Regions from separate parts of the Nocardiopsis nanhaiensis genome, predicted to be linked through region 1. Evidence: riboswitches for the same ligand, from Rfam matches in the RefSeq annotation. Region 1 holds a riboswitch; the other holds the start of a gene.
The links. Region 1 has a riboswitch for cobalamin ahead of ACYVD1_RS01090 (VWA domain-containing protein). Riboswitches for the same ligand answer to the same signal wherever they lie in the genome.
Positions count from the first base shown of each region.

Region 1 (10,356 bases):
GCTCGCGCAGCCCGGCCTCGAGCACGGCGCGCTGGTTCTCCAGGATCCGCGCCCGCGCGTCGGCCTCGGCGGTGGCCCGCGTGTCGGTGCAGGCCGCGGTCGCGGCGATCGCGGGGGTGGAGACCGACCACGGCGTCTGGGCGCGGGTGAGCTCGTCCACCACCCGCGCGTCGCCGACCACGTAGCCGGCGCGCAGGCCCGGGATGGACCAGTGCTTGGTGAGGCTGCGCAGGACCACCAGCCCGGGGAGCGCCTCCCCCGCCAGGGACTCGGGTTCTCCCGGGACCGCGTCCATGAACGCCTCGTCCACCGCCACCACCCGGCCCGGTCGGCACAGCTGCCGCAGCGTCTCGGCCGGGTGCAGGATCCCCGTGGGGTTGGTCGGGTTGCCGACGACCACGAGGTCGGCGTCCTCGGGCACCGCTTCCGGGTCGAAAGCGAATCCGTCCTCGGCCCGGCAGAGCACGGTCGTCACGGCGTGCCCGGACTGTTCCAGGGCGGAGTGCGGTTCGGTGAACTGGGGGTGCACGACCACTGGACGCCGCCACGGGCGCACCCGTGCGAGCAGGGTGAAGGCCTCGGCAGCGCCAGCCGTCGGCAGGGCTTCGTCGGCGCGACGGCCGTGCCGGTGGACGATGGCCGCCCGCGCCGGCGCCGCGTCGGGGTAGGCGCCCACGTCGTCGAGGCTGTCCCGCAGTGCCTGGTCGAGCCACTCGGGCCGGCGGCCGGAGTAGACGTTGACGGCGAAGTCGAGGAGCCCGTTACCGGTCTCGCGGTCCCCGTGGTGGCGCAGGGGATCGGACACGGGGACTGGTACGGCTGCCGCCTCCCCTGGACCGTGTGTGTCCGCCGAACCCTGTTCGTGCCCGCGGGTGGCAGCGCGCGGAGCGGCGGTGGCGGCGCTCGGCGCGGTGGCGGCAAAGTGCGGACCGGTCCCGTACACGGCAGCGGCGAACCGCGCCGCCAGCCGCGGGTGTCCGGCCCAGTGGACGTGCAGGTACGAGGCGTGCACGCTCGGGGACGCGAACCCCTCGGCCGTTCCGTCGATCTCCCACGCCGGCGTCCGCCCGCAGGCCCCCGGTGCCAGCCGCGTCCGGTGGAACTCGTGCCCCGTGACCCGCTCCCCGGCGCGCGTCAGCAGCGTGTCCGACGGCGCGACGGCCTCCGGATAGCGCAGGGTCAGCCGCTCCGACATCCGCGCGTCCGCGTCCAGCGCCCCGGCCATGGGCTCCCCGTCCAGGGTCCTGGCCAGGTACAGCATCCCGGCGCACTCGGCGACCGTCGGGACACCGTCGCGCACCGCCTGCCGCAGCTCCCCCAGCAGCCCCCGGTTCGCGGCCAGCTCGCCGGCGTGCACCTCGGGGAAACCGCCCCCCAGGTACAGTCCGCGCGTGCCCGCTGGCAACGCCGAGTCCCGGAGCGGGTCGAATACCTCCACCCGGCATCCGGCCTCGGCCAGCAGCTCCTCGGTCTCGGCGTACCGGAACGTGAACGCCCGGCCGCCGGCCACGGCCACCACCGGGCGGTCGTCGGTACCCGAAGCACGCGCCCCGGCCCCCGGTACCCCCGACAGCACCGGCGACCACGGTTCCGCCTCCAGCGCGGGCGCGGACCGGGCCACCTCCAGTACCGCGTCCAGGTCCACCTGCCGCGCGATCTGCTCGGCCATGCGCTCGACGACCAGCGCCGCACCGTCCCGCTCGGCCGCCGGCACGAGCCCCAGGTGCCGGGACGGCGAGGCCAACCCCTCGTCCCGGCCCACCACACCCAGCACGGGCAGACGCAGCGACCGCACGACCTCCGTGGTGTTGCGGTCCGATCCCGCCCGGTTCAGGATCACCCCGGCGACCTCCACGGCCGGGTCATAGTCGGCCATGCCCGCTACCAGCGCGCCCACCGAACGCGACATCCGCGCCACGTCCACCACGAGCACCACGGGGGTCCGGGTCAGGGCCGCCACGTGCGCCGACGACGCGAATCCATCCGTGCCGATCCGCCCGTCGTGCAGGCCCATGACGCCCTCGACCACGGCCGTATCCGCCCCGCGCGCCCCGTGCAGCAGCAGCGGCGCCACACGGTCCTCACCGACCAGGTGCGGATCCAGGTTCCGGCCCGGTCGCCCGGTCGCCAGCGCGTGGTACCCCGGATCGATGTAGTCGGGCCCCACCTTGTGCCCGCTCACCGCGAGCCCGGACCCGCGCAGGGCCGCCATGAGCCCCGTCGCGACCGTGGTTTTGCCCTGGCCGGTCATCGGTGCGGCCACCATGACCCGCGGCAGGGTCCCCGCCGCCTCCGTTCGGGCAGCTACCGAGGACGTCACCACTCGATCCCCCGCTGGCCCTTGCGGCCGCTGTCCATCGGGTGCCTGACCTTGGCCATCTCCGTGACCAGGTCTGCGGCCTCCATCAGGCGCGGGTCGGCCCGCCGCCCGGTGATGACCACGTGCTGGCGCCCCGACCTGTTCGACAGGGTCTCCACGACATCGTCCACGTCGATCCAGCCCCACGCGAGCGGGTAGGTGAACTCGTCGAGCACGTAGAGGTCGTGCCGCTCGTCGGCCAGGCGGCGCTTGATCTCGGCCCAGCCCTCCGCAGCGGCCGCCGCGTGGTCCTCCTCGCCGTCCTTACGGCGGATCCACGACCATCCGGAACCCATCTTGTGCCACTCGACGGGGCCGCCCTCACCGGTCTCCTCGTGCAGCTTCCCCAGCCGCTCCAGGACGGTCTGCTCGCCGATCCTCCACTTGGCCGACTTGACGAACTGGAACACCCCGATCCGCCAACCCTGGTTCCAGCTGCGCAGCGCCAGCCCGAAGGCCGCGGTCGACTTGCCCTTTCCGTCCCCGGTGTGGACGGCCAGAAGCGGCTGGTGGCGGCGCTGTCGTGTGGTGAGCCCGTCGTCGGGCACTACGGACGGTTGGCCCTGCGGCATCAGGCGGCCCTTTCTCGTACGGCGGTGTTCAGAGCATCGGCGTTGACCTCGCCGACCGGCAGGTGTTCGGCTCCCAGGCGTGCGGCGAGCGCGAGGGCCAGCCCCAGCCGCATCGGCCCGGACTCGCCGTCGACCACGACGGTGGAGACCTCCTGCCCGGCGATGTGGTCGGCCGCGGCCAGGGACTGCTGGACGGCACCGCGCGAACCGGTGGCCCGCCCGTCGGTCACCACGACCAGCAGCGGACGCAGGCGGGGGTCGCGCCGCTGTTCGCGCCGCAGCACCCGGTCGGCCTCCAGCAACCCCTCCGCCAACGGCGTCCGGCCGCCCGCGGGCACGTCCTCCAGCCGGGCCGCGGCCACGTCCACCGAATGTGTCGGCGGCAGCACCAGCTCGGCCCGCTGCGCGCGGAAGGTGATGAGCCCGACCTTGTCGCGGCGCCGGTAGGCGTCCAGGAGCAGGGACAGGATCGCGGTCTTGACCTCGCCCATGCGTTTGCGTGCCGCCATCGATCCGGACGCGTCCACGCAGAACAGGATCAGGTTGCTCTCCTGGCCCTCGCGCACCGCCATCCGCAGGTCCTGCGGACGGATACGCACCCCGTCGCCGTCCCTGGGACCGGACGCCGCGGCGCGCACGGTCTCCACCAGGTGAAGCGATGATCCGGAACCGGCACCGGGCCGCGTGGCGCCGATCCGGCGGCCGCGCCGGCCCACCGCCCGGCTCCGCTTGCCGTCGGCGCCCTGGCCCGCCCCGCGCACGGTGAGTTTGCGGGCGCGGTAGGGGGCCGTGGATCCGACCGTGCTCGTGGCCTTCTCCGACGAGGGGGGCGGGGTGCCGCCGTCCTCGGAATCCTCACTGGGGTCCCGCGGGGCGTCCGTGTTCGGGGGTACGTCGGTCTCCTGGGCCTCGCCGGTCTCCTCCGAGGCGTTCTCCGGGCCCTGGGTGTCGGGGCCCGCCCCCTCGGGCCCCGTGTCCTCCGGGGACTGTTCCGGCGGGTCGGGGGCCTGCGAAGGGTCCGTGGTCTCTGGGGAGTCCGAGGAATCCGGCGGCTGCGGCGGGTCCGGCGGCGGTTCCTCGTCACCCAGGATCCGGTCGAGCAGCTCCTCGTCCAGTCCCGGTGCGTCGAAGGGGTTGCGACGGCGCCGGTGCGGCAGCGTCAGCAGGGCCGCGCGGCGGATGTCGGCGCGCGTGACCGTCTCGCGCCCCGCCCAGGCGGCGTGCGCCACTGCTGCGCGGGAGGTCACGATGTCGGCCCGCAGCCCGTCCACCTCGAAGGCCGAACACACCTCGGCGATCTTCAGCAGCGCCGCCTCCGACAGGTGCACCCGCTCCAGCGCGCTGCGCGCCTTCGCGATGCGGTCGGCGAGGGCCTCCTCGGCGTCGTGGTACCTGGCGGCGAACCCCGCGGAATCGCTGTCGTAGGCCAGCCGCCGACGCACCACCTCGGCCCGTGCGGCGGGGTCGGTCGGCGCCGTCACCTCGACGGTCAGCCCGAACCGGTCCAGGAGTTGGGGCCGCAGCTCGCCCTCCTCCGGGTTCATGGTTCCGATGAGCAGGAACCGGGCCGCGTGTTCCACGGAGAACCCGTCGCGCTCCACCGTCACCCGGCCGGTCGCGGCGGAGTCCAGGAGCAGGTCGACGAGGTGGTCGTGGAGTAGATTCACCTCGTCCACGTACAGGAGTCCGCGATGGGCCCGCGCCAGCAACCCCGGCTCGTAGGCGACCTTTCCGTGCGTAAGCGCCTGCTCCAAGTGCAGCGATCCCAGCACCCGGTCCTCGGTGGCGCCGACGGGCAGGTCGACCAAGCGGACCGGTCGGCTCTCCACGGCGGTCTCGGCGCCGAAGGGGCCGTCGGGGGACTGCTGTCCGGAGTCGGCGGGGTCCACGGAGAAACGGTCGCCCCGGTACACCTCGACCGGGGGCAGGAGTGAGGCGAGCGCGCGCACGGCGGTGGACTTCGCGGTGCCCTTCTGTCCGCGCACCAGCACCCCTCCGATCTCGGGGGACACGCTGGTGAGGACGAGCGCCAGCCCCAGGTCGTCGAGCTGCTCGGTGTCACACCCCACGATCGCGGAGAAGGGGTAGTGCGCAGGCCGCTGAGGCATAGTGAGGCTCCCGCTCGTGTTCGCCGTCGGTAAGGGGCGGGCGCGAGGCCGGTCTTCGGACTTGCCGGGTCCCCGTGTTCGGGGCCCGGTTCACCGCAGCGGGCCTGTGCCGGACTCTCACCGGTCTTCCCAGATTCTCCCCAGCCTCCGTAGCCGCCGTTTCCGACGGTTGGGGACCCGGGGCACCTCGTGCCTGTGCACGCCACGATAACGTCACAGCCATGACGGTCGACAAGCGCCCTCCGCCCCGCCCCGGGATCACCGTTGTCGGGGTCGGCGCCGAGGGTTGGGAAGGGCTCCCGGAGCGGGCGCGCCGGCTCGTCCTGGACGCGGACACGGTCCTGGGCGGGCGCCGACACCTGGCGATGCTCCCGGAGCGCCCCGGGCAGCAGCGGGAACCGTGGCCGTCACCCCTGCGCGAAGGGCTGCCGTCCCTGCTGTCGTCGCTCGGGGACGGCAGGGTGGTCGCCCTCGCTTCCGGTGACCCCTTCGTCTCCGGTATCGGCACCACCCTCGTCGATGTGCTCGGTGCCGGCGCGGTGCGGGTGGAGCCTGCGGTGTCCTCGGTCGCCCTGGCGCGCGCCCGCATGAACTGGCCCGCGGAACGGTGCACGGTCGTGAGCCTGGTCGGGCGCGACCCCCGCTTGGTGCTGCGCCACCTGGGGCCGCGGCGCCGCCTGCTGGTCCTTTCCTCGGGACCGTCGACCCCCGCGCAGGTCGCCGTTCTGCTGACCGGCGCCGGGCACCCCGCATGCCGGATAACCGTGCTCGGCGACCTGGGGGCCGCGGACGAGTCCCGCTGGGAGGGCACCGCCGAGGCCTGGTGCGCCTCGCCTCCGGCGGAGGTTCCGGCCCTGCACATGCTCGCGCTGGAGACCGTCGACCCGGTCGGGTACGGCCTGTTCCCCGGCCTGCCCGACGACGCCTTCGAACACGACGGCCAACTCACCAAACGCGACCTGCGGGTCTCGGCGCTGGCCCGCTTGGCGCCCTCGCCGGGTCAGCACCTGTGGGACGTCGGTGCGGGCGCGGGTTCGGTCGGTGTCGAATGGATGCGCGCCGACCCGACCTGCACGGCCACCGCGGTCGAGTCCGGGGCCGAGCGCGCCGTGCGGATCGGGCGCAACGCCGGCACGCTCGGGGTACCCGGGCTGGAGGTGGTGCACGGGCGCGCGCCGGAGGCTTTGAAGGGGTTGCCCTCCCCCGACGCCGTCTTCGTCGGCGGGGGAGCCACCCGCCCGGGGGTGCTCGAGGCCTGTTTGGAGGCGTTGTCACCGGGCGGGCGGATCGTCGTCCACGGGGTGACTCTGGAGACCGAACACCTGCTCGCCGACGCCTACCGTGCCCGCGGCGGGGAACTGACCCGGACCGCGGTGGAGACCACCGCACCCGTCGGCACGTTCACGGGATGGACCCCGGCCCGCACCGTCACGCAGTGGTCCCTGACACTCTAGGTACCGCCACGGGGGCGCTCGGGGTCGTACAGGAACGACTCGCCCCCCTCCCCTGGTGTCAACGCGCGCCCCACGAGGATCACCGCGGCCTGGCGGAACCCCGCCTCCTCCACCGCGTCCGCGATGTCGCCGACGGTCCCGTGCAGCACCGCCTCCTCCGGCCCGCCGACCCGGTGTGCGACCACGACCGGGCAGTCCGCCCCGTACTCCGGTTCGATCCGTTCCATGAGCTCTCGCACCCGCCGGATCGCCAGGTGCAGCACCAACGTCGCCCGGGTCGCCGCGAACGCCTCCAGCGACTCCGTCTCCGGCATCGCGCTCGACCGCGACTGGGTCCGGGTCAGCACCACCGACTGCGACACCAGCGGCACGGTCAGCTCACGTCCCACCAGCGCCGAAGCGGCCGCGAAGGCGGGCACCCCGGGCGTGACGTCCCACGGCACGCCGCGCGCGTCGAGCCGCCGGGTCTGCTCCGACAGCGCCGAGTACACCGACGGATCCCCGGACGTCAGCCGCACCACCGCCAGACCCCCCGTGTGCGCGGCGACGAGGCGTTCGGTGATGCGGTCCAGGTCCAGGCCCTGGGTGTCGACCAGCTCCGCGCCGGGTGCACAGTGGTCCAGGACCCCCGGGTCCAGGTACGTGCCCGGGTAGAGCACCACGTCCGCCGCTGCGAGCATGCGCGTGGCGCGTACCGTCAACAGGTCGGCGGCACCGGGCCCGGAGCCCACGAAGTGCACGGTCACTGCCGCGCCTCCTGCTCCACCCACCGCGGGGTCCACACACGTCCGGCTTCGGAGACCCGGGTCCCGGACGCGCCGACGATCAGCAGGCACCGCATGTCCACCGTTGCCGGATCCAGGTCACCCAACGTCGTCACCTCCAGGGATTCGCCCTCCCGGCCCACGCTCCGGCCCACGACCACGACCGTCTCCGGCGCGCGGTGCTCCAACAGGACCCGGCGTGCGGTGGCGATCTGTTCGGTCCGGGACCGTGAGGCCGGGTTGTAGACCGCAAGCGCCAGGTCGGCCCCGGCCACCGCACGAAGCCGGCGTTCGATGACCTCCCACGGCTTGAGCCGGTCGGACAGGCTCATGACCGCGAAGTCCCCGCCGACCGGGGCACCCGCACGCGCCGCCACGGCCTGGACGGCGCTCACCCCGGGCAGCACCCGGACCGGTACGTCCCGGTAGTCGGGGTTCTCGGCCGCCTCGAACACGGCCGTGGCCATCCCGAAGACCCCCGCGTCCCCGCCGGAGACCACCGCGACCCGTTCCCCCTTCCGAGCCAGGTCGAGGGCGAGGCGGGCCCGGTCGAGTTCCACGGTGTTGCCGGAGGAGTGCCGGGTGAGCCCGGCACGCTGCGGTACCCGGTCGACATAGGCGCCGTACCCCACCACGTGGTCCACCTCGGCCAGCGCGGCGGACGCCTCGGCGGTGAGCCAGTGGTCCGGTCCCGGCCCCAGGCCGACGACCAGGAGTTCCGCGGCCGGCTCGGCAGCCTCGGGCACGGCTTGCGGGGCGGTCCGGCCGGTGCGGGACCGTGTTCCGTTCCGGCTGTCCCCGGTCACCAGGATCAGCGAGAAGTAGGGGACCGTCGCCGGGTCGACCTCCGCGACCGGCATCCGGCGCTCCTCCTCCATCGACGCCCGCTCCACGTACACCGCGTGCTCCAGACGCCCGGCCGCCTCCAGTGCCCGCCGGACCGCCGGGAACGTGCGCCCCAGCTTCATGACCACGGCCGCGTCGGTGCCGGCCAGGCGCCGGGCCAGCTCCGGTTCGGGCAGGGTCCCCGGAAGCACCGTGAGTACGTCGGTCTGCCGGGCCAATGGGGACTCCGCGGCCGAGGCGGCGGCCGCGAACGCGGGGATACCCGGAACGATCTCGGTCGGGTACCGATCCGAGAGCCGGTCGTGCATGTACATGTACGAGCCGTAGAACAGCGGGTCGCCCTCGGACAGCAGCACGACGTCCCGCCCGGCGTCCAGGTGCGCGGCCAGGCGCTGCGCGGAACGTGCGTAGAAGTCCGCGAGCGCGCCCGTGTACCCGCCCGGGTGGTCGGTCGTACCGGTCGTCACCGGGTAGGTGAGCTCCTCCTCGATCGCCGTGTCCGGGACGAGTTCGGCGGCGATCCGGCGGGCGTTCGAGCGTTTGCCCGCGCCGGCGTGGTAGGCGACGACGTCGGCGGCGGAAATGAGCCGGGCGGCCTTGAGCGTGATGAGTTCGGGGTCCCCGGGGCCTACGCCGACACCGTGGAAACGGCCGGTCACTCCTCCTCCTTGGCAAGTGCGTTCAGGGCCGACGAGGTCATCGCGGACCCTCCGCGACGGCCGAGGGCGGTCACGAAGGGGACGTCGATGCCGTGCCGGTCGGCCAGCTCGGTCAGGGCCTGCTTGGACTCCGCAGCGCCGACGAACCCGACGGGGCAGCCGACGATCGCGGCAGGGCGCGGGGCGCCGTCGATCAGCATCTCCAGCAGGTGGAACAGCGCGGTGGGCGCGTTGCCCACGGCCACTACGGCGCCCTCAAGCTCCGGTTCCCACAGGGACACGGCGGCCGCGGACCGGGTGGTGCCCCAGTCCCGCGCGAGGCCGGGAACCCGCGGGTCGGACAGCAGGCACCGCACCTCGTTCTCGGCGGGCAGCCGCGCGCGGGTGACGCCCGCCGCCACCATGCCCGCGTCGCACAGGATCGGCGCGCCCGAGCCCAGCGCTTTCCGGGCCGAGGAGAGCAGACCGGGGTGGACCACCAGGTCCGCGGCGAGGTCGACCTGGCCGGTGCCGTGGATCATGCGCACCGCGAGCCGTTCGGCGTCCGGCGGCAGGTGCCCCAGCGAGGCTTCTCGCCGGATCGTGGCGAAGGAGTCGGTGTAGATCGCCGGCCCGTCGTCGATGTAGTGATAGTGCCGGTTCGGTCGGTTCAGCCGGTTCAGGGGCGTCAAGAGCTACCTCCGGGGACGGGGACACCGGGGACGAGGACGCCGCGCCACGGGGTCACGACGAGGGTGCCGTGGCCGGTGGCACGGATCTCCTCGGTGAGCGTGTCGGCGGCGGCTCGGTCCAGTCCGGTGCCGTGGACGGGTACGTGCTGCCCTCCCCCTGGCACGGGGCCGTACGGGAGTGAGGGCGCGGGGGGAGGCAGTCGCGGGTCGGGCGGTGCAGGCTCGGTGAGCGGGGCCGGGAGTTCGCTGACGTGCCACGCGGCGCAAGGGCCGTCCCCGCGGTGATCCAGGAACCGGTCGGTGAGCGAGACCAGGGCCTCTGCCGCCTCGTCGAGGGCGACCACCGGGCCCCAGCCGTTCCCGACCCGGATCTGCGCGCGGTGTGCGTCGAGGGCGGCCAGGCCCAGGTCACAGGTGCGTTCCATGAGGTCGCCGCGGCCGTCATCGAGCACGAACAGGAACCGGCCGGGGAGTCCTGCACGGTGCGGGGCCGCGCACAGGAGCCGGTCGAGCTCGGCGGCGACCGGGCGCAGGTCGGCCCGCCCGCTCCAGAGGCCCGAGCCCGGGGAGACCATGACGTTGCGGACCAGTTCGTGGGTGCGCGAGGGGAGGAGCCCCGTGCCCTCGAGCGCGCCGATGACCTCCGGGGCGAGGGTGCCGTCCTCCCCCGGGAGGGCGCGCAGCTGCAGGTTTGCCCGCACGGTGGCCCGGACCCGGCCGTCACCGTACCGTTCCGCGACCCCGACCAGAGCGGTCAGGGCGTCCGCGGAAAGGCGCCCTCCGATGAGCCGGAGCCGGACCAGGAGCCCGTCATCGGCCTCCCACGGTCTGAACGTGCCGGGGCAGCGGTCGCGCCGGTCGCGCGGTCCGGCCGTTCCCGGGGCACGGAGCTCCGTGCTGTCGCTGCCCGGACCGGGTAGGCC
Region 1 is NZ_BAAGZJ010000002.1:31,081-41,436, forward strand. It holds gene ACYVD1_RS01080 (cobyrinate a,c-diamide synthase) at 1-2,266, opposite strand, end outside; gene cobO (cob(I)yrinic acid a,c-diamide adenosyltransferase) at 2,317-2,931, opposite strand; gene ACYVD1_RS01090 (VWA domain-containing protein) at 2,931-5,039, opposite strand; cobalamin riboswitch at 5,085-5,218, opposite strand; gene cbiE (precorrin-6y C5,15-methyltransferase (decarboxylating) subunit CbiE) at 5,261-6,493, shown strand; gene ACYVD1_RS01100 (cobalt-precorrin-4/precorrin-4 C(11)-methyltransferase) at 6,490-7,239, opposite strand; gene ACYVD1_RS01105 (precorrin-2 C(20)-methyltransferase) at 7,236-8,762, opposite strand; gene ACYVD1_RS01110 (precorrin-8X methylmutase) at 8,759-9,424, opposite strand; gene ACYVD1_RS01115 (nitrite reductase) at 9,430-10,356, opposite strand, start outside.

Region 2 (10,356 bases), on a different contig from region 1:
TCGGCCACCAGGTCGGCATCGCGGTCCTTCCAGTCGCTGGTGTCCACGCTCCACATGATCTGCGCCAGCCCGAGGTCCTCGGTGACCTCGGCGACGGTGTCGTCGGTGGCGCCGTAGGGCGGGCGCATCAGGTCCATCGTGTAGCCGGTCTCCCGGTACACCAGGGCCTGGGTCGCCTCCAGGTTGTCGTGGGCCGACCCCGCGCTGGTCTCGGTCAGGTTCGGGTGGCTCAGGGTGTGGTTGGCCAGCTCATGGCCCTCCGCGTAGGTACGGCGCAGGATCCACGGGTTCTCCATCACCGGGTGGCCGGTCACGAAGAAGGTGGCGCGGGCGTCGTGTTCGTCCAGGGCGTCCAGCAGCTCGGGGGTCCTGCCGCCGGGGCCGTCGTCGTAGGTCAGGGCCACGCAGTCGGTGTCGGGGTCGGAACAGTCCACTGCTTCCTCATGCGGGGCCAGCTCCCCGGGCGCACCCTCCGCGGAACCGTCCCTGTCGGTGTCGGGGGCCTCGTCCACGGAGAACTCGTGCACACCCGTGGTCGCGGCCTCGCGCACGCGCAGCCCCAGTTCGGACAGGAGGGCGTCGGCCTCGTCACGGTCGATCACGGCGTGGATCCGGCCCTCGTCGGCTGGGGCGACCTGTCCGGCGTCGAACTCCACCACCAGGTCACCGTCAGGGTTGAAGCCCACCGAGTCGTAGAGGGCGCTGATCGGGTGCAGGGCGGAGGACTCGGCGGGGCCGTCCGCCAGGGCCTCGCGCACCTGTTCGTTGAGCTCGTCCAGTTCCTCCTGTCCGGCGAGCAGGTGGGTGGAACCGTGGACCATGCCCGTCTCGGTCTCGTACCAGAAGGTGCTGTTGCCCTCGCGGGTCTCCTCGGAGTCGGTCTCCTCGGTGGTGATCCGAACACCGAGGATCCCCTCTTCTGCCGCGGTCAGGCCCCATTCGCCCATGAACGAACTCGCGCCCGGGTTGGCGGCGTCGAAGGCGTGCACCTGGGCGGTCAGGGTGCGGTCCAGGAAGTCGGTCAGCGGCGTGGCGTTCGGGATCACGGGGTAGGCGACGCTGACGTCGCTGTCGCCCTCGTAGTCGATCTCGGTCTCGTCGATGCCGGAGACGGCGTCGGCGTCCACGGTCGTGAGTTCGTCCGGTTCACCGGTGGCCGGGAGGCGTTCCTCCTCGGCCTCGGGCGGGTTGGCCGTGTTCTGGGCACTGCCCGGTTCCACGAGGGGGCCCGAGGACCGGGTCGCCAACAACACCAGCCCCAGTAGGACGACCATGGCGACCACGACCGTCAGAATGGGGCGGTCGGGGGCCATGGTCGGGCGGTCCTGCTGATTCACCTGTGTTTCTCCACGTTCATCGTCAGACGAACGTTCGCGGGGGAGGCGGGGGCGCGCTCTCCCACGTAACGCTGATGTCGGGTGTGATGCCGGGCACACGGCGGGGGTTTCGCGTCGCGGCTCCGGATTCGGCTCATGGCCGGGGGCGGCCACGCCGGGTACAAGGGCGGAGGGGGCTCTCCCTATACTTGCAGTCGTGGAAGGTACACGCTCCATACTTTTCGCCCCGGAGCCCTCCGGGGCGGGTGGTGCGTGTCGAGAGAGGGAACCCGGTGCGAATCCGGGACTGCCCCGCAGCGGTGAGTGGGAACGACCGTCGCCATAAGCACTGGTGAACCGACCGGAACAGTCGGAAAACCGGGAAGCGGTGACTGCTAGGAAACCCGGCTCTACAGCCGGAAACGCCCACGAGTCCGAAGACCTGCCTCCACCCGGCGGCGCACCCGTGCCGCCGGTGGTCCCGTGCCCCGAGGGAGGGCCGAGGACGGAGACGACCGTGCGCGCATGACGCGCGCGTTTCGGTGTGTCCGCGTCCTCGCTCACCTCGCGACCGGGATCTGGCTTTCGACGAGGGAGAGAAGCTACATGGACAAGAACTCGGCGGCCTCCCAGCCGTCCGTTCGTTCTACGGTGCACGGTTACCCGCGCATCGGTCCCGACCGCGAACTCAAGCGCGCCAGCGAGTCCTACTGGAAGGGCGGCACCACCGCCCAGGAGCTCGACGCTGTCGCCGCCGGCCTCCGCAAGGGCGTCTACGCCCAGCTGCGCGAGGCGGGCGTGGACGACATCCCCTCCAACACGTTCTCCTACTACGACCACGTGCTGGACACGGCGGTCCTGTTCGACCTCGTGCCGTCCCGCTTCACCTCCCCGGCCCAGGCCGAGGACCGGGACGAGCAACTGCGCCGCTACTTCGCCCTCGCCCGTGGTGAGCAGGGGGCCCCTCCGCTGGAGATGACCAAGTGGTTCGACACCAACTACCACTACCTCGTCCCCGAACTCTCCCCGAGCACCAGGCCGCGCCTGGTCGGTGACAAGCCCGTCGCCGAATTCCGCGAAGCCTCCGGGGCCGGCTTCCAGACCCGCCCCGTGCTGGTCGGTCCGCTGACCTTCCTGCTGCTGTCCAAGGCCGCCGACGACGCCCCCGAGGGCTGGGAGCCCATCGAGCTGCTCGACCAGCTCCTGGACGCCTACACCAAGCTCCTGGGCGACCTGAAGGCGGCGGGCGCCACCGAGGTCCAGCTCGACGAGCCGATCCTGGCCACCGACGAGGGCCGTGCCGCCGTCGGCCACCTGGAGCGCGTCTACCAGCGCCTGGGTGCCCTCACCGAGCGCCCCTCGCTGCTGGTCTCCGCCTACTTCGGCTCCATCGGCTCCGCCGCCCTGCGCGTGCTCAAGGAGTCGCCGGTGGATGCGGTCGGCCTGGACCTGGTCACCGACGGCGAAGGAGTCGCGGACCTCACCGCGGTCTCCGGTCTGGGGGCCACCCGCCTGGTCGCGGGTGTCGTGGACGGCCGCAACGTCTGGCGCGCCGACCTGCCCGCCACCGCCGCCGAACTCGGCACCCTGCTGGGCTTCAGCGACGAGCTCACGGTGAGCACCTCCTGCTCTCTGCTCCATGTCCCCATCGACCTGGACGCCGAGACCGAACTCGCGCCCGAGCTGCGCGAGGCCCTGGCCTTCGCCAAGCAGAAGGCCAAGGAGGTGGCCCTCCTGGGCCGCGTGCTCTCCGAGGGCGGCGACGCCGAACTCGGGGCGTCCGAGCCCCGGACCCCGGCCTTCACCGACGCCCGGGTGCGCGCCCGTCTGGACGCCCTGGGCAAGGACGCCTACGAGCGTCCCGAGAACCGCGGGGCGCCCAGCGAGGTCACGCTCACCACGACCACCATCGGTTCCTTCCCACAGGTCCCGGAGTTGCGCCGGGCCCGTGCCGCGCACCGCCGCGGCGAGCTGGCCACGGAGGAGTACCACCAGGTCCTCCGTTCGGAGATCGACCGCGTCATCGCGCTCCAGGAGGACATCGGCCTGGACGTCCTCGTCCACGGTGAGCCCGAGCGCAACGACATGGTCCAGTACTTCGCGGAGCAGCTGGAGGGCTACGCCACCACGCTGAACGGCTGGGTGCAGTCCTACGGTTCGCGCTGCGTGCGTCCGCCGATCCTGTTCGGTGACGTCTCGCGCCCTGAGCCGATGACGGTCGAGTGGATCACCTACGCCCAGTCGCGCACCGACAAACCGGTCAAGGGCATGCTGACCGGTCCGGTCACCATGCTCGCCTGGTCGTTCGTCCGCACCGACCAGCCGCTCGGGGAGACCGCCCGCCAGGTCGGTCTGGCCCTGCGTGACGAGGTCGCCGACCTGGAGCGCGCGGGTATCCGCCACATCCAGGTGGATGAGGCCGCCCTGCGCGAGCTCCTGCCGCTGCGCGACGAGCAGCGGCAGGCGTACCTCGACTGGGCGGTCAACTCCTTCCGACTGGCCACTTCGGGGGTCGCGGGAAGCACAACCATCCACACGCACATGTGCTACTCGGAGTTCAACCAGATCGTCGGCGGTATCGAGGCGCTCGACGCCGACGTCACCAGCGTCGAAGCGGCCCGTTCACGGATGGAGCTGGTCGAGGAGCTGGGGCGGCGCGGCTACAAGCGCGGAATCGGCCCGGGCGTCTACGACATCCACTCGCCTCGGGTGCCCTCGGTGGACGAGATCGAGGGTTCACTGCGCCTGGCGGCGGCGCACGTCGATGCCGGGAACCTGTGGGCCAACCCGGACTGCGGTCTGAAGACGCGCGGTTACGCCGAGACCGAGCAGGCCCTGCGCAACATGGTCGAGGCGGTCCGCCGCGTGCGAGCTGACCTCTAGGGCGCCTTAGGTGCTCAACCGCGCCCGGTCACCCTCGGGGCCGGGCGCGGCCGGTAAGGCGACAACGCGAGACTCGACGAATACCCCAAAGGGGGCCGCGGCACGTGCCGCGGCCCCCTTTCTACGCAGTTTTCGGGTGTTCCTCTCCAGCGAGAGGAGCGGGATCAGGTACCGACGACGTTCAGCGCGTCAGCCGCCGCGTCGACCATGATGTCCTCGAGGTCGCTCGGCATTTCGAGAGCCGCCTTGGCTTCGTCGTCGCCCAGGACGTCGTTCAGCTCGTACTCGATCCGGATGTTGAGGTTCTCCGTGCGCACCATCACGGCGGCGAAGGGGAGCGCGTCCCCGAGGATGTCGTTCCTGGTGTACACGTAGTGGGCCTCGTCGCCCAGCCCGTCGATCTCGTTGCTCTCCTCGACGTGCTCGGCCTCGTGCGTGGAGTAGCTGCCCTCACCGGTGTAGTTGTCGACCGACCGCTGGAAGTCCTCCCCGGCGCGCTCGGTGGAGTCGCTCGCGGTGTAGGGGACCTCGTAGACGATCCGGAGGCTGCCCGCCGCGTCATCGGAGTTGCCCTCGGGGGCGTCACCGCGGCCGGTGCAGCGGGCGCTGTTGTCGGAAACCGACTTGTCGCCGCCATCGGCGATCAGGAAGTTGGCCGAGATCTCGTCGGTCACCGCGTCGCAGGGCTCGGTCGGCACCTCGAAGGGCGGCTCACCGGCGGGACCGGCGTCGCCGTCGGGCTCGGTCGTGGTCTCGTCGTCGTCCGATCCGTCCGGCTCGTCCTCTACTTCGTCGTCGGTGGTCTGCGACGTCTCGTCGGGGTCGGCAGCGACCTCATCACCTTCGTTGCCGTTGGTGACCAGCATGACGACCACGGCGATCACCAAGACGATGATGATCGCGCCGCCGCCGATGACCACCCACAGGCCGGCTTTGCTACCGCCACCGCCCTGGGGAGGCTGTCCGGGGGGCGGGAAACCGCCGGGGCCGCCAGGAGGACCGTAGGGCGGCTGGCCGCCGGAGTACATGCCCTGGTCCTGCCCGGGGCCGCCCGGGCCCGGGTACGGGCCTCCGGGCTGGCCGAATCCGGGCTGGCCGGGCTGACCGGGGTCGCCGTAGGGGCCTCCCTGCGGCTGGCCGAAAGGCGGCTGGCCGCCGGTGCCGTCCCCACCACCGTAAGGATTCTGCGGTGGCTGGTTGTAAGGTCCGTTTTCGCTCATGGCTCCCCTCGCCCGGTGATGTGCTAACCGTTTTCTCTGGGACGCGTGTGCGCGCCGGTGGGTTCTCACGAGTTCCCGTGGTGACCGTCGGCGGATCGCCGGGCGGATGACAGCACGGGGAACCGTGGGGGAGGCGGACCCGCTTCCGCGCCGGGCCCGCGGGCGAGTGCGGGGTGACGTGGGCGGGAGTTCCCCGTGTCGTGAGGAGGTCCCCGGTGATACGGGGTGCCGACCGCCGCGATTGGAGCCGACGGGTCGGTTACCCGCAGGCCAGGGGTCGGGACGTGTTGCATCCTAACTGGGTGGGCCGGGCCCGTGGCAGGGCGGACCTGGGGTAGGAGGGAAGATCGTCACCGTTTTGTGCTTCTCGCGAGGAGACTCACCATTGACGTTGCACAATTGTGACTTCGTTTCGTGGACATCGCGCATTGAGGCCGGGTAATAGACTTCGGGCGAAAATAAGGCCTTTGGTCCCGGGGCGCGGGCGAAAACCTTTCCGGGTGATGTGCCTTACTGCGAGGGGTAGTGGCCACTGGGCAAGGGGTGAAACCTGTGACCGGTTGTGGCCACGGGGGACTGATCAGAACATCGAGATGTGCACGTGGTCGAAGTGGTTCTCGGTGAGGTTGCCGCGGTCGGACATGTCGCGCCAATCGGTGTCGCCGCGGCGCACATCCCAGATCTGCTGCCGGTAGATGATGTACATGACCCCGAGGTCCTCGGCGTTGTCCATGGCGTACTCGGAGATGTCCCAGCCGCGCTGGACCTCCTCCTCAGTGGGCATCCCGCCGCTCGCGTGCAGCATGAAGTCGCAGGCCCGGCCCAGGGGGTGCTCGCCGACGACGAAGCCGCCCTCCTCCCGGTAGCAGCCCACGCCGCCCACGTCGTCTCCGCGGCCGAACTCCTCGATGATCGTGTCGCGCATCTGCTCCGTGCGCGGGGTGATGTTGTTGTGCGACTGCATGGGCTGGTCAGGGTGGTCGGCGATCAGGCGCCGCACGTCCATCCGCCGCTCCTCGAGCGCGTCCATGTCCTCCTCGACCTCGGCCAACCGCTCTTCCGCGTTGGCTTGGGCCACCTCTTCACGGGACAGCGCTTGGTCGAGCTGGTCGATCTTCTCCTGGTTGGTGGTGGACAGGTAGTCGATGACCATGGCACGGTCGATGACCTCGTCGGGCTCGGCCTCGACGAACAGTGACATGGAGGGGTCGATGCCGCTGCTGGTGTAGGTGGCCACGGCCAGGGAGCGCACCTGGTCACGGGCCTCCTCCGCGTCCTCGCGCGTGGATTCGGCGCGGTCCTCTGCCCGTTCGGCCTCCTCCAGAACGGCCTCCATGTCGCGCAGCTCGCCCTGGTACTCGTCGGTCAGCTCGTCGGCACGGGACTGGAGGTCACTCATGCTCTCCGGTTCCTGGGGCGCGAACTGGGGAGCCAGGGCGGCCGCGGCGGAGACAGGCACGGTGATCGCGACGGCGACGAAGGAGGCGGCGAGCACGGCGGCCCGGGTCCGTGCCGGGCGCAGAACGGCGGGCAGGAGCTCGATGCCGTCGGCGAGGGCTTCCCGCCACGTGTACTCGGAGGGATCGGGGGCCCAGAAATCGGCGTAGTCGTCCACTCGGCTCGGATCTTCGGGCTGCACGGTGTGGTCGCTCCTTGGGCTCACACACGTCCCCTGCGGGCACGGGGGCGCTGTGGGCGCGTCTTCTCGTCTTACCCGGGCGGGGCGCGCGGCCGCCTTCGGAGCTGCCTGGCCCTCGGCACTCACGACGCGCTGCGGCGGGGAGAGTCACGGGATGCTCAAGAGTGTAGGCACTCGCGCGGCCCTTCGGGAGGGACAGGCTGATTCCATCTCCCAATAGAGGCCGCGATGTGGTGTAACTAACCACATTCAGGCGCGGCATTTGGCCGAATCGACCGCTCTCGCCATGGTTGAGTGGGTGGCGTGAAGGCTCCTGAGTACGGTATAGCGACCCCCGCCAGCAGGGCGGACACCACCCGGCGGTGTGTTCCGCTGCCCGGTGGCCGTTGTCGGCTGCCCCGTCGCTGTCCAGTGCCGCGCCAGTTCTGACACGCGCCGTACCGGACACCACACGCCGGAGCCGGTTCCGGGCCCGCCCACGGGCCGCCCGTTCCGAGCCCTGACCGCCGGAAGCACCGGCGCGTCGCCGACGTCCGCCGGCCGAGCGCTTCGTACGCTCGTGAGTGGGCGTCACATCCACGCTGAGTCCAGAGCCCTCCCCTGCCCAAGGGCAGCCGCTGGACACCACCGCCAGACGTCGATGGGAAATCCGTGATTGACGCAGTGGGTCTACACAAGACCTACAGGTTGAAGAACCGCCAGGTGCACGCCCTGAACGGCGTGGACCTGCATGTCGAGTCCGGCGAGATCTTCGGGGTCGTGGGCCAGAGCGGTGCGGGGAAGAGTACTCTCCTGCGCTCGGTCAACCTCCTCGAACGCCCGGACAGCGGCACCGTGCGCGTGGGGGAGGAGGAGCTCACCTCTCTGCGCGGTTCCCGCCTGCGTACGGCGCGGCGGAGTATCGGCATGGTGCACCAGCACTTCGCCCTGCTTTCCTCCCGCACGGTCGCGGGCAACGTGGGGTTCCCCCTCGAGGTCTCCGGGGTGTCCCGCGCGCAGCGGGCCGCCCGCGTGGGGGAACTCCTCGAACTGGTAGGGCTGGGAGACAAGGCACGCGCCTACCCCGCCCAACTCTCCGGCGGTCAGAAGCAGCGTGTCGGTATCGCCCGTGCGCTCGCTTCGGACCCCAAGGTGCTGCTGAGCGACGAGGCCACCTCGGCGTTGGACCCGGCCACCACCGACTCGATCCTGTCCCTTCTCCGCCGCCTGCGCGACGAGCTGGGGCTGACCATCCTGCTGATCACCCACGAGATGGACGTGATCAAGCGGATCTGCGATTCCGCGGCGATCATGGAGGACGGTGAGTTCCGGGAGTCCGGCCGGGTGCTGGACCTCATCGGAACGCCGGGCTCGTTGCTGGCGCGCTCGCTCTTCCCCCTTCCTGACAACGGCGGCCCGGAGACGGTGGTCATCACCTACCCGCGCTCCTTCGACGAGCCGTTCATGTCCGAACTCACCCGCCGTTTCGACGTGGACGTGAACATCCTCGGTGGCGGCGTGGAGCAGGTCGCAGGGCAGTCCGTGGGTCGGCTCAGCGTCGACATGCGTGGAGAGCGCCGACGCGACGCGCTCACCTACCTGTCCGAGCACGGCCTGCTGGTCGAGGAGGCCGGAAAGTGACCATCAACCCCGCAGATGCCCTCGTCCTCGCCGACGGGGGTGCCGCTTCCGCAATCACCAACTTCTTCCTGGACTGGCCCAACATGTGGCCGAGCCTCTGGCTGAACACCCAGGACACCATCTACATGGTGTGGTGGGCGACCGTCTTCAGCGTCCTCTTCGGCCTCCCGCTGGGTGTGCTGCTGGTCGCCACCGACAAGGGCGGCCTGATCCCGGCCCCGGCCGTGCGGGCCGTGCTCAGCGCGCTGGTCAACATCGGCCGTTCCCTGCCCTTCATCGTCCTCATGGTCGCGGTGCTGGCCTTGACCAGGTTCCTGGTCGGCACCACCTTGGGCCCAACGGCCGCAATCGTGCCGTTGAGTATCGGCGCCATCCCGTTCTTCGCGCGCCTGGTGGAGACCTCCCTGCGCGAGGTCGACCGCGGGGTGGTCGAGGCCGCGCACGCCATGGGCACCCGCAAGTTCACGATCGTGGGCAAGGTGATGCTCCCCGAGGCTATGTCCGGCCTGATCGCCGGCCTGGTCATGACCGTGGTCACGCTCATCTCGTACTCGGCCATGGCCGGGGCCATCGGAGGCGGCGGCCTGGGCGACCTCGCCATCCGCGAGGGCTACCAGCGCTTCAACGACCACTACCTGTGGGCCACCGTGATCCTGCTGGTCGTCATCGTGCAGGTCGTGCAGAGCCTGGGCGACCTGGTGGTGCGCAGGCTCTCCCGGCGCTGACGCCGAAGGCAACCGACCCCCCGAACCCCGGTTCCCGACCCCCCGCATCCCCCTTCCGAAGCGGTACGGATCGAACGGCAAGGAGAGAGCGATGACAGGGAGTGCGAACGCGTTGAGGGGGGTCGCGGTGGTCGGCGCCACGGCGGTCCTGCTCGCCGGCTGCGGCAGCCCCAGCGAGCGGGCCGCCGACAACGGCGGCGGTGACGACGACGTGGTGACCTTGCGGATCGGAGCCACCCCGCTGCCGCACGCGGAGATCCTGGAGTTCGTCGACGACGAGCTGGCGGCCGAGGCGGGGTTGGCCATCGAGGTGGTCGAGTACACCGACTACAACCAGCCGAACGCGGCGCTGGCCGAGGGCGAGCTGGACGGGAACTACTACCAGACCGTCCCGTTCCTGGAGGAGTACCTCGAGGGCAACCCGGACACGGACCTGACCTATGTGGCGGACGTGCACCTGGAGGCGTTCGGCCTGTACTCGGAGGAGTTCGAGGACCTGGGCGACCTGTCCGAGGGCGCCGAGATCGGTGTTCCCAACGACGCCTCGAACATGGACCGGGCGCTCCAGCTCCTGGACCAAGAGGACGTGATCGGTCTGGCCGACGGTACGGAGGGACAGGCCTCGGAGGAGGATGTCGAGGAGAACCCGTACGACATCGCGATCACCCCGGTGGAGGCCGCGCAGCTGCCGCGTTCCCTGGAGGACGTGGACGCGGCGGTGGTCAACGGCAATTACGCGCTGGAGGCCGACCTCACCGAGTCCGCCAACGTGTTGGCCTGGGAGGAGACCGAGGACAACCCGTACGCCAACGGTCTGGTGGTGCGTTCGGAGGATGCCGAGGCCGAGGACCTGGTCCGGCTCAACGAGCTGCTGCACACTCCTGAGGTGCGCGAATTCATGGAGGAGCGCTGGCAGGGCATCGTGCTCCCGGTCGGCGGAGAAGAGTGACGAA
Region 2 is NZ_BAAGZJ010000039.1:10,270-20,625, forward strand. It holds gene ACYVD1_RS19080 (polysaccharide deacetylase family protein) at 1-1,313, opposite strand, end outside; cobalamin riboswitch at 1,582-1,766, shown strand; gene metE (5-methyltetrahydropteroyltriglutamate--homocysteine S-methyltransferase) at 1,923-4,199, shown strand; gene ACYVD1_RS19090 (DUF3558 domain-containing protein) at 4,364-5,419, opposite strand; gene ACYVD1_RS19095 (coiled-coil domain-containing protein) at 6,000-7,058, opposite strand; gene ACYVD1_RS19100 (methionine ABC transporter ATP-binding protein) at 7,722-8,678, shown strand; gene ACYVD1_RS19105 (methionine ABC transporter permease) at 8,675-9,403, shown strand; gene ACYVD1_RS19110 (MetQ/NlpA family ABC transporter substrate-binding protein) at 9,495-10,352, shown strand.
Region 2: linked by a shared signal. The riboswitch ahead of metE (5-methyltetrahydropteroyltriglutamate--homocysteine S-methyltransferase) and the one ahead of ACYVD1_RS01090 (VWA domain-containing protein) in region 1 are both predicted to bind cobalamin.